One region of the Rossellomorea sp. GAMAL-10_SWC genome, then DNA from elsewhere that is predicted to be linked to it. Evidence: riboswitches for the same ligand, from Rfam matches in the RefSeq annotation. Region 1 holds a riboswitch; each other region holds the start of a gene.
The links. A riboswitch is a leader RNA that binds a small molecule or an ion and turns the genes downstream of it on or off. The one in region 1 is predicted to bind S-adenosylmethionine.

Region 1 (4,217 bases):
CAGGAATGGTAGGAATTGGTGGAGCGATTATAAATTATCCAATGCTCCTATTTATTCCTCCATTATTAGGATTTGTTGCTTTCACGCCACATCAAGTATCAGGTATAAGTGCCGTCCAAGTAGTATTTGCAACTTTAGGTGGGGTATTAAGCTATCGGAAAAGCGGTTATTTAAACAAAAAAGTAATAGTAAGTATGGGAATAAGTGTACTAATAGGAAGTTTTCTTGGTGGATTCGGTTCAAATCTACTTTCAGAACATGGAATTAATCTTGTTTATGGAATTTTAGCAATGATAGCGGTCGTTTTAATGTTTATTCCTAGAAAAAACGTAGAGATGTCAGCAGATGGTCAAATTTCAATTAATGTATGGCTTGCTGCAGGTTTGGCATTTATCGTTGGAACAAGTGCAGGTATTGTTGGTGCAGGAGGAGCATTTCTGTTAGTACCAATCATGTTAACGATCTTAAAAATACCAACTCGTGTGACTATTGCATCGTCATTAGCCATTACATTTATCTCTTCAATAGGCGTAACGATCGGGAAAATCTCTACTGGCCAAGTTGAAATTTTGCCGACAATTATTGTTGTAATTGCAAGTTTAATTGCCTCACCATTAGGTGCAAAAATAGGTAAACAAACAAAAACGCAGGTTTTAAGAGGGATTCTAGCAGTTTTAATTGGATTTACCGCTTTGAAGATTTGGATTACGATTATAAAATCATGGGTTAGTTGAATAAGGATTAACTGTAAAAAACAGAAAAACTATTTTGGGAGTTTTTCTGTTTTTCTATTAGCCTTTATTATGGTACTACGTGTAAGGCACTTTTTGTTGCTTCTTATTTCAATATTCTTAAATAAAATTTGCTAATTAAGTACTAATTTAATTAAAATGGAACTAGTCGTTTTTTTTAATAGCCTTTACTATAAATTTAAATTGAAATGGAGAATGAATTAGATGACAAATCAAAATGAAACGAACGCTTTACCGCCAAAAACATGTACAATTGAACGCCTTGTTACGCTTCAAGAGGATGTTGAAAAGGTATTGGCAGGACAAAAAACTGCTACTCGCCGAAATGGTAGATATGCAGATGTTGGGGAAGTGATGACCCTTCAAAATAATCAGTATGTTGTTGAAAAAGTTTATTCTCAATCTCTTGGTGAATTGACAGATGAGGATGCTAAGCAGGAAGGCTATTCAACTGTAGAAGAGTATAAGCAATCGATCCTGTCAATCCATCCTGGAATGCCTTGGCTGCCAAAAATGAGGGTATGGGTTCATGAGTTCCGTCTCATTCAAGAATAATTTATATGCTGTATAGATTGCTTCTTTATATACATATTGCTAGTGTAATCTTATCGATTGGCCCTTTTTTTATACTGATTCCGATACTCAAAAAGCTGCATACCTCGAAGTCTGCGATACAACAGAGCTATTTGGATGTATTCCGGTTCGCTGTCAGATTGGCAAAGCATGCTGGGCATGTACTGGTTGGATCAGGGGTCTTGTTGGTACTAGTAGGTCATTGGTCGTGGAAGACATCTTGGATTGTGATGACTATTCTTCTTTTGGTGAGTTCATTATTTTTCCTAGCTAGAGCCTTTTCACCGACCATACGGAAATTTAGTGAACCAACGCATGACCAGAGAATGCTGATTCAAAAGCTTCGTCGATCTATCTGGATTTACATCGTTCTTTTGATGGTTATGCTATGGTTTATGGTAGTAAAGCCTGCATTATGGTAGGCATAATTCAAAAAAGCAGACAGGTTCTCTTTATCGAAGAAGCCTTGTCTGCTTTTTTGGCCTTATCTTAAATGAGATACTAATAAGAATCCCGAAAATTAAGTATTTAGACCTATTTTAAACGATATAATAAACAGGTTTCTTGATTTGAATTTCAAGGACCTAAGTCATGTGGCAAACTGTGCGCGCAAAAAAAATTCAAAAAAAATTCTTGACGGATTCTAAAAAGAGGGATAACATAAACTCAATAATTCAAAAACTTAATAAATTCTATTACTTATCCAGAGAGGTGGAGGGACTGGCCCTACGATACCTCGGCAACGGGTTTGTTATTTCGTAACAAATACCGTGCTAATTCCTGCAAATCGTTTAATCGATTTGAAAGATAAGAAGTAAAGTGGCTTATATATTTTAACCCCTCTTCTTATCTGTTTTATCGGATAAGAAGAGGGGTTTTTTGATGTAGTGCCTTAGGAGAAAAAGGGGGAAATATAGATATAAATCCTAGTTTTCAAATATGTTTACTAAGTTATAAAAGTTGGAATAACTTGCAATGGGGGAAGTAATTTGATTGAGATAAAAAATGTCTCCAAGGTTTATCCTGGAAGGCCACCAATTAAAGCTTTAAATAATATTAATATGAAAATAGAGAAAGGGGAGATCTTTGGAATCATTGGTTTTTCCGGAGCAGGAAAAAGTACATTGATTCGTTGTTTAAATAGACTTGAAGAGCCAACAGAAGGATCAGTTCTCATTGATGGATTGGACCTAATGACATTAAAAGATGAAGAGTTACGTAAGACACGTAGAAAAATTGGTGTCGTATTCCAACACTTTAATCTACTTTCTGCTAAAACGGTATTTGATAATATAGCAATGCCGCTATATCTTGAAGGAAAAAAGAAACGGGATGTTCAGGAAAAGGTAATGGAGTTAATTGAATTTGTTGGACTTACAGGGAAGCAAGATGTATTTCCGGGGCACTTATCGGGAGGACAAAAGCAAAGAGTGGGAATAGCAAGGGCACTCGTAACAGATCCAGATCTTTTGCTATGTGATGAAGCTACATCTGCATTAGACCCTGAAACAACAAAGAATGTATTAGAGCTTTTAAGGAAGGTAAATAATTCCTATAATCTTACAATTTTCCTTATTACCCATGAAATGAGTGTAATTCGTGATCTTTGTGATAAAGTGGCGGTCATTGATGATGGTGAAATTGTCGAGGAAGGTAATGTTTATGACGTTTTTACGAATCCACAAAAAAGTATTACAAAGAATTTTGTTAACACTGTATTACAAAATGAGGTGCCGCCTAAGTTATCGAAATCATTATCAAAGGGAAAATATTATCAATTAGTCTTCCTAGGTGACAAGGCAGGCAACCCATTATTATCAGAGGTTCTTAAAAAATTCGATATAAATTTAAATATTCTTTATGGATCGATTACAGAGTTACAAGAAAGACCTTATGGGAATTTGCTCGTGGCACTAGAAGGAACAAAAGAGGAAAGCGCAAAAGCTATTAAATTTATTTCGGAAAAGGGGATAGATGTGAGGGAGGTTGAGTTAAATGGAGCTTAATTGGGAATTCTTTTGGCCGCAGTTTTTGCAGGCAACTCAAGATACATTTCTAACTGTGCTAGGATCATTTATTTTTGGCACAATCATAGGATTACCTTTAGGTATTATCCTAGTTGTAACAAGGCCAGGTCATATAATGGAAAACAAACCTTTATTTACGTTGTTAAATACCATTATTAATATTGTTCGATCTGTACCATTTATTATTTTGCTAGTTGCCATTATTCCATTTACTAGATTATTGACGGGAACGTCCATTGGAGTAGTTGCAGCAATTGTTCCACTTTCAATCTTTGTAGGGCCATATTTGGCAAGATTGATTGAGAACTCCATGTTAGAAGTAGATAAGGGAGTACTGGAAACAGCTTACTCAATGGGAGCAACAAAGTTTCAGATCATCGTGAAGTTTATTTTGCCTGAAGCGATTCCATCGTTGATTCTTTCATTTACAACAGCAACGATTGGATTGATTGGATCGACTGCGGCAGCAGGTGCTGTTGGTGCTGGTGGATTAGGGGACTTAGCTATTACATATGGTTATCAACGCTTTGAAACATTGGTTATTGTCATTACAGTTGTATTACTAGTAGTTATTGTTCAACTCATACAAAGTTTAGGAAATACGTGGTCAAGATACGTAAGGAGGAAAAGAGGATGAAAAAGTTTTTTACTATTTTTGCAGCATTATTATTAACAGTTTCGGTATTATCAGCATGTGGTTCTAACGCATCATCAGGTAATGGAAAAGAGAGAACAGTTAAGATTGGTATTAACGGTGATGACTATGAACTTTGGAATATTGTACAAAAACAAGTGAAAAATGATGGCATTAAATTGAAAATCATTTCATTTTCAGATTATGTTCAGCCTAACACAGCACTTAATG
Region 2 (4,217 bases), 1.3 Mb from region 1:
ATATGGGAAATCCTTTGTTATAAAGTTATTTGCTAAAGTGTGTACATGAAGAACGCATTTCGCATTTGTGTGTTGATAAATTAGACGATGCAAAATGGCTTCAGCTGATGGTTTTTTTGATTCATCCCAAACAGATTGGTCAAATTCATTAACGAGTAAAAAATCGTCATAAGTATGTTTAGTTTTATCTTTACCACTAGTTGTAACTAAAAAGTTCAAAGGCTCCTCATTTACTTTAATTGATAAATTTCCGCTAGTTCCTAAAAACCAATCTCGATCAGCAAGTACTTTTTTTACTTCGCGAATTTCATCATAATGTTTGAAAAAGTCCTTCATACTAGCACCTCCTTCTCTAATGAAGCTCGAATATCATAGAAATTTTCAAAAGGAATGAAAGGTAAAGATAATTCTTCACATTTATCTTTTAAGAAATCTCGAGCAAAAATTAAATTAGCTTCTTTTGCAATTTGTAAGTCAGTAATTGAATCACCAATGACAATGATAAAATCATTTGCTTCACTAAATTTTCTTTTAACAGATGGTTTACACATTCCACAATCATTCGTACAGTTTTCATCACAAGAATGATCCCAATGAATTTTTACAGTTTGGCCTGTAAAGTCAGTACGATTACATAAAATATCAGAAGATGGAAGGTAATCAGCTAATATTGGATGAACGAAAAAATCTAATCCGCCACTTACAACTTTTAACTCATATTGTTGTACGCTTACAAATTGTATAAAATCGCTAAAACCATCTCGAATGACAGTACGATTGATTACATAATCGGTCATTTCTTGTTTTTTCGTTGAAGGAATCGTAGCAAACATTTTCTCTACACCTTCTCGAATCGATATATTGCCATTTAATACTTCACTAGTTAATCCACTTACTGAAGGTGGAGCAAATTCTTTAATTAAATTAACGATATTGTCTCCCTCTGTAATTGTTCCATCAAAATCACAAAAAATCTTTATTGCCATTGTTGTTACCCCCAAAGTTGTAATGCTTTTTGTAGTGATGTATTTGGAAGTGCGTAGTCTTTTAGGTCAACTCCAGATAATGTTGCTGAAATTGCTTCTCTAAATGCATTACCTCCACCAATTGGTCCATCCGGATGACCATGAACACCTCCGCCAGCGTTGATGACTTGCTCAATTCCAAAATCTTGAATTAATTGAGGCACAAGTGCTGGGTGAATTCCTGCAGAAGGTACCGGGAATGTCTCTTTTAATCCATTTGATACTGTTAAATTTTCAGCAATTTTTAAAGCTGTCTCTTTTTCTAATGCAACTGATCCATATGGTGAAGGGAAAAGACTAAAATCTGCACCAGCAATTCGTAAAAGTTTACCAAGTAATAATCCTGCGTCAATACCATAAATTGGAGAGGAACTAAACGCACCCGATACAGCAGGATGAGCCATAATTGGAATATTAATTGATGGATCTTCTGCCAAACCTTGCAGTACATCAATTCCATACGAGAACACATTTAATAAAAATACATCAGCACCAGCTTCGGCAGCACGTAATGCTTTTTCTTTTAATTCATATGTACGGCCAGTTAAATTCACCGCGTATAATGTTTTGTGTCCTGTTTTTTCATAAACTTGGTTCAAAATATTTTTTCCGTGAGTGACGCGATCCGTAATAGATGTAATTGTGTCAAAAAGGATCTCGTCATCTTTTATTAAATCTACGCCACCTAAAGCTTGCTTTTTTAATTCCTCTGAAATGTATTGAATATCTCTGCCGATAATTGATTTAAAAATGCTCATTAATAAAGGTCGATCATATACATCCAATTTCTCTCGAATACCTTTAATACCAAATTTTGGACCCGGAAAAAGAGCTAAAATGTCATCCGTAAAATTTAAATCAATTAGTTTAATTTCACCATCAAGGGATAGCTTACCGAAAACGGTTGTTAAAATTGCTGGTAGATCAGCTGAAAAATTTAAGCTAGGATAATAGATTTCAATAATCCCTTTTGTCGGTTTATAGCCTAGAAAGTTAACGACATTTTCTTCGCATTCTATTTCACGTACTGAAAGAACTTTGCCTTTATGCTTTTGTAATTGAATTTGATCATTTTGAGGTAAATTCGTCCATGAACCAACCGTTAAACCTAGCGCGATTGACTCTGCCTTTTTTTCTAAATGATGATTTTTATCATAAACTTGGTAAGTTGCTATTACTCCACTCATTTCAAAACCTCCAAAAAGTTTTAGTCAAACAAAAAACCTCTCCACTAAGGAGAGGTTTACCTACACCTTATCTGCCAGCAAATGCTGCGAGAATTAGCACCGTACTAGTTAACTAGCCGGTTGCCGGGTTTCATCGGGCTCGGTCCCTCCACCTACTCTGAATAAAGTAATATTTAATTTTGAATTCTTAATCTAATCGAATTATTTCATGAACAATCACAATTGTCAAACATTAAATTTTGAAAATATTTCAATCTCTTTTAATCTAGCAACTGCTTCCTTCAATCGATCAATATCTGATAGTAGGCCGACTCTTACATACCCTTCTCCATATTCTCCAAATCCATTTCCGGGAGCGACTGCAATATGAGCCTTTTCAAGTAAAAGATCAGCAAATTCCTGTGATGTAAAACCTGATGGGATTTTTAACCATGCAAAAAACGAACCTGCAGGTGCAGTTACTTCCCATCCAATTTCGTGACAGCCACTAATAAATACATTTCTACGCTCTTCATAAAGTGCTAATAGTTGTTTTACACTTTCTTGAGATTCAGTTAGCGCAGCAGCTGCAGCTTTTTGAACAGCAGGGAAGATGCTAACATAAAGATGATCCTGTAATAGATTAATTGCTGAAATAACCTCTTTATTTCCAACTGCAAAACCAATTCTCCAACCAGCCATATTATAAGTTTTAGAAAGGGTATAAATTTCAATCCCGCATTCCTTTGCTCCTGGAGTTTGAAGATAACTTAAAGGTTTTTTGCCGTCAAAACCAAATGCGCCGTAAGCAAAATCATGACAAACGGTAATCTGATTATTTTTTGCAAGCGCAACTGTTTCTTTAAAAAATTCTTCAGTTGCTATAGCACCTGTGGGATTATTTGGATAATTGATAAATAATATTTTACTAGCACCCAAAACATCTTGAGGAATTAATTTATAATCTGGTAAAAATTGATTTTCTTCAAGTAATGGAAGCATGTATGGAACTGTTTTTGAAAGAGATATACCAGACAAATAGTCTGGATAGCCTGGGTCTGGAACTAAAATTGTATCTCCTTCGTCACATAAACAAAGTGGTAGCTCTACTAATCCAGCTTTTCCACCGAATAATATGGCTACTTCTTCCTCTGGGTCTAAATCAACATCATACTCTCGTTTATAAAATTCTACAACAGCATTTTTTAAAGAGCTCATTCCTCTAAACGGAGAATAACGATGAGTTAAAGGGTTTTCAACAGACTTTTGTAGTGCTTTTATAATATGGTCGGGTGTAGGTCGATCGGGATTTCCTTGTCCAAGATTAATGACATCATGACCATTATTAATTGACTGATTCACTTTTTGGACTAGTGAAGCAAAAAATTGTTTTGGTAAATTGTTTAATAGTTTACTATGATTCAAGTTAATCACTCCAAAAATATAATAAAATTAATTTGAATAGATCGTTTCTTAATCGAATGATTTTCATGAACGACTGTTGCAATAACTTTCACCATCATATATGCTCGATTTAAAAATGTCTATAAAATTTAGAATAGGGTGAATAAATTGTGATTAAAATTGCGTGTATTCAATCTGACGTTATTTTAGGTGAATCAAAGACTAATTTAGAGAAAATGAAAACTCAAATAAACGAAGCTGTTAAAGAAAATATTCGTGTAATTGTACTACCTGAGCTATGGACAACAGGCTATTGTCTGGAAGAAATTGGTTTGCACACAGGTGAACAAGAAGTGATTATTTCTGAACTTCAGTCCATCGCAAAATCAAATAATGTAATATTGATTGCTGGTTCGTTCCCAATTGCAAGAGAAAATGGTGTTACGAATACATTAATTGTTATTAGCAGTACTGGTGAATTAGTAAAAACTTATGATAAAGTTCATTTGTTCCAGTTAATGAACGAGCATCACTATCTTCAATCAGGGGAAACAGATGGACTTTTTGAAATCGATGGATTAACAGCTGCAGGATTTGTTTGCTATGATTTGCGTTTTCCTGA
Region 3 (4,217 bases), 200 kb from region 1:
TTCATTGGGTTTAATCCAGCATCAATCGCGTAGTTTGTGTTAATTAACACTGCATCGCCTTCATTGTTTTGATAAACTTTTGGAAGCATTCCAGCGTCTACATCAGCTTGGAATTTTAAGTGTTTTGGATTCTCAGCAATGTCTTTAATTTGAGCAGTAGTTGGATCAATTCCAGCTTTAAGTTTAATTAAACCTACTTGTTGTAATAAGCTTAACATACGACCATGGTCAGCTACTGAGCTACTCATGATAATTTTAGCTCCATCTGGCAGCTCATCTAAGCTCTTATATTTTTTAGAGTAAACTCCGATCGGCTCGATGTGGATTCCACCAGCATTTTCAAATTTATAACCATTTTCTTTCATTTGAGCTTCTAAATATGGAATGTGTTGGAAATAGTTTGCATCTAATTCTTTTGAAGCAAGTGCTTTATTTGGTAATACATAATCTTGGAATTTAACAATTTTTAAGTTAATTCCTTCTTTTTTAAGGATTGGTTTAGCTTGTTCTAAAATAACTGCGTGAGGTACATTTGATGCACCAACCACTAATTCTTTATTTTTATCTTCTCCACCTTTATTACATGCTGCTAAAGATAATGCTAAAACACCTGCTCCTAAAATTCCTACGATTTTTTTGAATTTCATTGTTAGTTCCTCCCTTATATGATTAAGCTCGTTTATCTATTTTTGTTGTTACTAAATCACCAATAAATTGAAGAATGAATACGATTAATAAAATAATTACTGTCGCAACAAGCGTTACTTGGTTATTAGAACGTTGGTATCCTTCCATAAATGCTAAGTTACCAAGTCCACCACCACCTACTACACCAGCCATTGCAGTATAACCAACAATTGCGATTGTAGTAACAGTTAAGCCTGAAATAATTGCTGGTAATGCTTCTGGAATTAATACTTTTAGGATGATTGTAAAGGTACTAGCCCCCATTGCTCTTGCAGCTTCGATTACACCTTTATCAATTTCACGTAATCCGATTTCGACCATCCTTGCATAGAATGGTGCAGCACCAATAATTAATGCAGGTAATGCTGCTTTTGCTCCAAGCATAGAGCCAAGTATAAAGATCGTAAATGGAATTAATAAAATAATTAAAATGATAAACGGTATTGAACGAAAAATATTTACAAACGCTGCTAGGATTGTATTAAAAAATTTATTTTCAAGCAACTGGTCTTTACTAGTTAAAAATAAGAATAAACCTATAATTAGTCCAAAAATGAACGTTGCAAGCGCAGCTATTACTGTCATGAATAATGTTTCTTGAGTAGCTAAAAGCATTGCATCCCAATCAACATTCGGAAAAAGTTGTGTCATCTTATGCTACCTCCACTTCAACTTGTTTTGATTCTAAGTAAGCAATTGCTTCTTTGATGTTATTTATGTCTCCAACAAGTTGAATCTTCATTGTCCCATAAGAGCCTTCAGCAGTTTGAACAATTTTTCCTTGTAAAATGTTAATCTCAATATCAAAGTGCTTAACAACCTCAGAAATATGCGGCTGATCTGCTTGACCATTTTTAAAGGTTAGCTTGTAAGTATTATCCTTCCCATCACCTTCAGAAATTACTTTACTGTCTTCATCATTGCCTTTGATTTGTGTTACAAATTTCTTTGTAATTGCTTGTTTTGGACGAGTAAATACATCAACAACATGGCCTTCTTCTACTACATTTCCGTTTTCCATTACAGCTACTCGTTGGCATATCTTTTGTATAACATGCATTTCATGAGTAATTAGGATAATTGTAATACCAAGCTGTTTATTAATATTTGTCAGTAAAGCTAATATTGAATCTGTTGTCTCTGGATCCAATGCAGAAGTCGCTTCATCGCATAAAAGAACATCTGGGTTATTAGCAAGTGCTCTTGCAATTCCGACGCGTTGCTTTTGACCTCCACTAAGTTCAGAAGGATAAGCATTCTCTCTACCTTTAAGACCTACAAGTTTGATTAATTCTTTCGCACGATTAATGCTTTCTTTTTTTGGAACCTTAGCAATTTCAAGTGGGAAAAGTATATTTTCTAATACAGTTCTTGACCACAATAAATTGAAATGCTGAAAAATCATCCCTATTTTCTGTCTTGCTTTTCTTAACTGACTAGATGAACATTTCGAAATCGATTGACCATTTATAATGACTTCACCTGATGTAGGCGCCTCAAGCCCATTTAGCATACGTAATAGCGTACTTTTCCCTGCGCCGCTATATCCGATCATGCCAAAAATTTCACCTGCTTCAATCGTTAACGAAACATTTTGTACTGCGGTAACTGTGCCCTTTTTACCTTTGTATATTTTACTTACATTATTTATTTGAATCATACATTCGTTCTCCTTTCAAAACATTCTAACAACTCATCTTTCAATTTTTTGTAAGAAAGTACTTTTTTAGTCTCGTAATAATAAAAAAACCTTTCAACTCATATGAGCAGAAAGGTTTAACATACAAAAAGTATTCCTTTCTCTCATCTCTCAAAGCACATGCTTTGCAGGAATTAGCACCATTTCAATGACGATCTCATTGACGGTTGCTGGGTTTCACAGGGCACAGTCCCTCCACCTCTCTCGATAAGAGTAATCTTACGATCTATTAAGTTGTTTAACGTAATTTCTTTAACGTAAGTCCAATTCTACAAAGTTAGACACTAATTGTCAACAATTTTCTAAAAGTTTTTTTTCGTTTTCAACACTTGTATATTGAAAAATCGTTTCCATTAGTAGTAATAATCGATAGTTCCCTTCAAAAGAAGCATCTTTCAGTTTTAATAAAAGTCCTAATCTTTGCGAACCTGAATTTAAATATTCCCATCCATCTTTCGAAAAATTAACTCTAAGTTGCGGAATCGAACGATCAATTATCTCTATAAAAGGAGCCTTTTTACTTAACTTTATAAATAATTTTTCATTTAGACAGTTAAATTCTACAATTCTTTCTTCGATGGGCAAAATAATTTGTAAATATTCTTTTTTTATAAATAAGTTTCTAGCTTGTCCTATCCACTCCTTGATTTCCATAATAAACACCTCTTCTTGGATTCTTTAATCTTATTTTCTCATAGATAAGAGGTGTATTCTTTATATTTCGCTCGACATTTACTTTGATAAAAATCTATATTTTAATTTTATTTCTACAGCATTCAACTCATTTCCCGAGAAATATGTCTAATATCAGGAAATATTTTAAGCCAAATAAAAAGAGTGCAACATTCAGTATGCACTCATCGTTTAATATATAAATTATATTTTTTTAACAATTCATGTAAATATGGTACTGACTGGAAAGCGTAGATTTTTTGTTTCATTTCCCCATTTTCAAAAATAAGTAAACAAGGTACACTTTCAACCTTCCAGTTTTGAGCTTCTTCCACTATTTCATTAATATTCACCTTGCTTATAGGTAAATTTGGCAGAATCTCATTTACAATTTCTAGCATTTTAGAAGCTACTTGGCATGTACCACACATTGCGGTATAAATATAAATAACTGTCGTCTCTTTTGATTGAATTCTTTGCATTATTTCATTCTTTGTCCATTGCTGCATGATCTTTAATCCTCTTTAATTTGTACGTAAATAATCTGTAAATACTAAAATATCCGCCCCTAATAATACACTAGCTAAATGTTGACTCGGAGCTGTTGCCACTTCTCGATAACTTCTATCAATGTACAGATGCTCTGCCTGTGGAAATTCTCTTTTTAACAGTCTTCTAAGCTTTTCACCAGCCTCATCTGCATCTACTAACACATAAATTTCTCTTAAATCTAACATTTCAGCAAGCTCATCTAGCTTTGAAGTACCAACTGTACCATTCGTACAGATAATATCTACAGGCTCCTTTATAATCGTCTGTATTTTTCTCTTATCAGTAGTACCTTCGACAATGATAACTTTTCTTTGATCTTCAATATTCACTGGGCATCACCTAATGTATAGGACTCAAAAACTTTTGACTAAAAATCTTTTGTATATAGTATATTCGATTTCCCTTTTGTTGTTTCCTTTTTTTACCTAAATGAAAATGTCCCTTTAAATAATGTTTTATGTAAATAAGTTAAGCTTTATTACATTAATTATACACATAAAATAAAAAAGCGCCCAATTTGGACGCTTAATTTTAGATAATTAGTCTTGATTAATCATTTCTTCGTATTGACCAGCAGTCATTAACTCATCAAGTTGAGAAGCGTTTG
Region 4 (4,217 bases), 1.2 Mb from region 1:
ATATTCTTTCATCGGAAAAAGCGCTAACTAGGGATAAAATAGAAGAATATGCACGAAAACATACAGTCTGTCCTTTTGAATACTCATTAGATTTATTAAATTCTTCAGATGCTATTATTTGTGATGTAAATTATATTTTCGATCCACGAGTATCGTTAAAAAGATTATTTGATGAGCATAAACGAAGTTCAGTTTTATTAATTGATGAAGCTCATAATCTTGTTGATCGGGCAAGAGAAATGTACTCTGCAAGTCTATTCAAATCTAAATTTTTAGAGTTGAAAAATAGATATAAAAATTTAAAAGATGAACTTTATGCCATAATAAATGAAATAAATAAGCGATTGATTGAATTAAGAAAGAAATGGAAGGACGTTGTATCACCAGTTTCAAAAGAAATTGATGAGGATTTATTGGAACTTCTACATACATTTAATGAAATCGTCGAAATAAAATTACAGGAAATGGACGAGGACGAAAATAAACAACTTTTACTTGATACTTATTTTGAGTCGCTCAACTTCGTCAAAATTGCAGAGTTTTTTGATGAAAATTACGTATGCTACTATGAACTTTATAAAAGTGAAGTTCATTTAAAGTTGTTTTGCCTAGATCCTTCTAAAGTAGTAAATGACGTCATAAAAAAATTTCGCTCAACAATTTATTTTTCAGCTACTTTAACACCAATTCAATATTTTCAAGATATGCTTGGTGATCAAAGCCGCGATTATACAATTTCAATCGATTCTCCTTTTCATAGTGAACAACTGGAAGTAACAATTGACCCACTTTCAACACGATATCAAGATCGTGAAAGAAATTTAGAAAGATTAATTGATTCGGTGTATAAAGAAATTACGAAAAGAAAAGGTAATTATTTAGTTTTTTATCCGTCTTATCAATATTTAATTCAAAGTGTTGATTTATTTAAAGAGAAATACCCTAACATAAAAACAATCGTTCAAGAAAATGGTATGACTGAAATTGAACGAGAAGAGTTCCTTTTACGGTTTGATAGTCATAATGAGGAAACATTAGTTGGCTTTGCTGTATTAGGTGGGATATTCTCTGAAGGGATCGATTTAAAGGGTGATCGATTAAATGGTGTCGTAGTAGTTGGTGTAGGGTTGCCGCAAATTTGTTTAGAAAGAAATATTTTAAAGGAGCATTTTCATTCGGTTGGAAAAAATGGGTATAATTATGCATATGTCTTTCCAGGTATGAATAAAGTAATGCAAGCTGGAGGAAGAGTTATTCGTTCTGAATCAGATGAAGGGACTTTATTACTAATTGATGACCGATATAAGAGCACTCTTTATCAAAGTTTATTACCTGAAGAATGGAAATGAAAAGCCAATAATTAAATAACGAAAAAAAATGATTGATAATTATCAGAGTTTTTAATATACTTATCAATATAATTAAATAATCTTATCAAGAGCGGTGGAGGGACTGGCCCGACGAAACCCGGCAACTCTAGTGAAAACTAGAAAGTGCTAAATCCTGCAGGTGAAAAACCTGGAAGATAAGAGCGATATGTATATTTTGCGGACATAACCACTTCTTATTTTTTAAGAAGTGGTTTTTTATTTGACTAAAATGGGGGATTTATAATGACTAACACAAAAGAGGCTTTAAACACGAATAAAAAATCGATTGAAACAGTAGCTGTACATGGAAGCAAAGGCTATGATCCATTAACTGGTGCGATTAGTTATCCAATTTATCAATCTGCTACATTTAAACATGCAGGACTTCATCAATCGACTGGATATGATTATGCAAGATTACAAAATCCCACTCGAGAAGAAGTCGAAAATACTGTAGCAAAATTAGAAAGTGCAAATTTTGGAGTTGCATTTTCAACTGGAAATGCAGCCGTTACTGCAGTATTAAGCTTATTTAAAAAAGGTGACCACTTAATTGTTTCAGATGATTTATACGGTGGAACATATCGTTTATTCGAAGAAATTTATTCACCATATGGACTTGAGCATAATTTTGTTGATACGACTGAAATTGAAAATATTCTTGATGCACTTAAACCGAATACAAAAGGAATCTTTATTGAAACACCATCAAATCCAATGATGAAAGTAACGGATTTAAAAAGAGTAGTAGAGATTGCAAAAGAAAGAGATATTATCGTGATTGTTGATAATACATTTTTAACACCTTATTTCTTTAGACCAATTGAATTAGGGGCAGATGTTGTTGTTCATAGTGGAACAAAGTATTTAGGTGGCCATAATGATACACTTGCTGGTTTTGTCGTGACTAATTCAGAATATACGAATGAACGAATTCGTTATTATCAAAAATCAACAGGTGCAACTTTAGCTCCATTTGACTCTTGGTTAATCTTAAGAGGAATTAAAACATTACATTTACGTATGGAATACAGTCAAAAAAATGCGATTGTACTTGCAAAATTTTTAGAAAATCATCCAAATGTTACTGAAGTGTATTATGTAGGATTACCAACGCATAAAGGATATTCAATTATTAAAGAACAAGCAACTGGATTTGGTGCAATGATTTCATTTAAAGTGAAAGATTTAAGTTTAGTTGAACAGGTTTTAGGAAGCGTAAAAGTCATCACATTCGCAGAAAGCTTAGGTGGAGTTGAATCCTTAATTACGTATCCACATACGCAAACTCATTCAGAAATGCCAGAAGAATTTAAAAGAAAGCTTGGTCTAGATGACCATACACTTCGATTATCTGTTGGTATTGAACATATTGATGATTTATTAAATGACTTAGAAAATGCATTGGGGTGATGAGCATGCAATTTGGAACGAAATTAATTCATAACGGAAATGAAATAGATCAGGCAACAGGCGCATTAAGTATTCCAATTTATCAAACTTCAACATTTCATCAATTTGATATAGAGAATTTTGGTAAGTACGACTATGCAAGAAGTGGAAACCCAACAAGGGAAGCGTTGGAAAATACAATTGCAATATTAGAAAATGGCGTTCGCGGTTTTGCGTTTTCATCAGGGATGGCTGCAATCTCATCTGTATTGTCTTTGTTCTCAGCTGGAGATCATATTGTCATCTGTGAAGATGTTTATGGAGGAACATTTAGAATAGCGACAAAAGTATTAAATCGTTTCGGAATCGATTTTACTTTCGTGGACGCATCTAATCTACAAGAGATTAAAGCCGGAATAAAGCCAAATACAAAAGGTCTTTATTTAGAAACACCGTCTAACCCTCTTTTGAAAATTACTGATTTAAGTAGTGCAATCAAAATAGCAAAAGAAAATGACATACTTGTCATTGTAGATAATAGTTTTTTATCACCATATTTACAAAGACCATTAGACTTAGGAGCTGATATTGTCGTTCATAGCGCAACAAAATTTATTGCAGGCCATAGCGATGTAATCGGAGGATTAGCGGTCGTAAATTCAGAAGAACTTGCAAATGATTTATACACAATCCAAAATTCATTCGGAGCAATTTTAGGTCCACAAGACTGTTGGCTAACATTAAGAGGATTAAAGACGTTAAAAGTTCGTATGGATGCTTATGAACAAACTGCATCAAAATTAGCAAATTGGCTTTTAGAACAAGAAGAAGTTGAGGACGTATATTACCCAGGACTAAAAGATCATCCCGGTCACGATGTTCATTTTGAGCAAGCTACTGGAGGAGGAGCAGTCCTTTCATTTACACTAAAAACGATTGAACAAACGACAAGTTTCCTACAATCAGTCGAAAACGTTGCAGTTGCAGTTTCATTGGGTGGAGTTGAGACAATTGTTTCATATCCTGTAAAAATGTCTCATGCTGCAATACCGCTCGATGTTCGTGAAAGATTAGGCGTAAAAGATACATTAATAAGAGTGTCCGTTGGTTTAGAAGATATTGAAGACTTGATTGCAAGCTTCCAAAAAGCATTAAATGCAGGAGTAAGAGAAAAACAAGAAGTGCAAGAATAGGGAAAACGATTAATTACAATGGAGAATCAATCCGAGAAATCATTACCTTATCTTAAAAATCCCACAATGGAATTTCTGTGGGATTTATTTATTTTATATTATTTAATTTTGCACTTTTGAAGATGCTTACATAAGATGTAAATTTTAAGTAGTATAAATGATTTTATATTTACATGATCATGAAAGGAATATTTCACCATCACCAATTTCCTCTTGAATTACCTCAGCTGCACCAATAAGTGCCAATGCGTTACCAACTATT

Region 2: it holds a riboswitch for S-adenosylmethionine, as region 1 does, so the genes downstream of both, V5E38_RS06665 (2,3-diketo-5-methylthiopentyl-1-phosphate enolase) here and V5E38_RS00665 (methionine ABC transporter ATP-binding protein) in region 1, are expected to answer to the same signal.
Region 3: it holds a riboswitch for S-adenosylmethionine, as region 1 does, so the genes downstream of both, V5E38_RS23800 (methionine ABC transporter ATP-binding protein) here and V5E38_RS00665 (methionine ABC transporter ATP-binding protein) in region 1, are expected to answer to the same signal.
Region 4: it holds a riboswitch for S-adenosylmethionine, as region 1 does, so the genes downstream of both, V5E38_RS06150 (trans-sulfuration enzyme family protein) here and V5E38_RS00665 (methionine ABC transporter ATP-binding protein) in region 1, are expected to answer to the same signal.

Annotation. Positions count from the first base shown of each region.
Region 1 is NZ_CP144911.1:132,261-136,477, forward strand. Features, by position in the region: gene V5E38_RS00650 (sulfite exporter TauE/SafE family protein) at 1-734, shown strand, start outside; gene V5E38_RS00655 (ASCH domain-containing protein) at 957-1,307, shown strand; gene V5E38_RS00660 (hypothetical protein) at 1,313-1,747, shown strand; SAM riboswitch class I at 2,022-2,139, shown strand; gene V5E38_RS00665 (methionine ABC transporter ATP-binding protein) at 2,315-3,331, shown strand; gene V5E38_RS00670 (methionine ABC transporter permease) at 3,321-3,989, shown strand; gene V5E38_RS00675 (MetQ/NlpA family ABC transporter substrate-binding protein) at 3,986-4,217, shown strand, end outside.
Region 2 is NZ_CP144911.1:1,383,039-1,387,255, forward strand. Features, by position in the region: gene V5E38_RS06655 (class II aldolase/adducin head domain-containing protein) at 1-336, opposite strand, end outside; gene V5E38_RS06660 (HAD family hydrolase) at 333-986, opposite strand; gene V5E38_RS06665 (2,3-diketo-5-methylthiopentyl-1-phosphate enolase) at 992-2,212, opposite strand; SAM riboswitch class I at 2,277-2,380, opposite strand; gene V5E38_RS06670 (pyridoxal phosphate-dependent aminotransferase) at 2,438-3,625, opposite strand; gene V5E38_RS06675 (carbon-nitrogen family hydrolase) at 3,769-4,217, shown strand, end outside.
Region 3 is NZ_CP144911.1:4,932,487-4,936,703, reverse strand. Features, by position in the region: gene metQ (MetQ/NlpA family ABC transporter substrate-binding protein) at 1-647, opposite strand, end outside; gene V5E38_RS23805 (methionine ABC transporter permease) at 670-1,338, opposite strand; gene V5E38_RS23800 (methionine ABC transporter ATP-binding protein) at 1,340-2,347, opposite strand; SAM riboswitch class I at 2,488-2,600, opposite strand; gene V5E38_RS23795 (hypothetical protein) at 2,678-3,040, opposite strand; gene V5E38_RS23790 (thioredoxin family protein) at 3,244-3,567, opposite strand; gene V5E38_RS23785 (ribonuclease M5) at 3,583-3,933, opposite strand; gene gcvH (glycine cleavage system protein GcvH) at 4,150-4,217, opposite strand, start outside.
Region 4 is NZ_CP144911.1:1,286,776-1,290,992, forward strand. Features, by position in the region: gene V5E38_RS06145 (helicase C-terminal domain-containing protein) at 1-1,349, shown strand, start outside; SAM riboswitch class I at 1,429-1,532, shown strand; gene V5E38_RS06150 (trans-sulfuration enzyme family protein) at 1,614-2,783, shown strand; gene V5E38_RS06155 (trans-sulfuration enzyme family protein) at 2,789-3,955, shown strand; gene V5E38_RS06160 (hypothetical protein) at 4,133-4,217, opposite strand, start outside.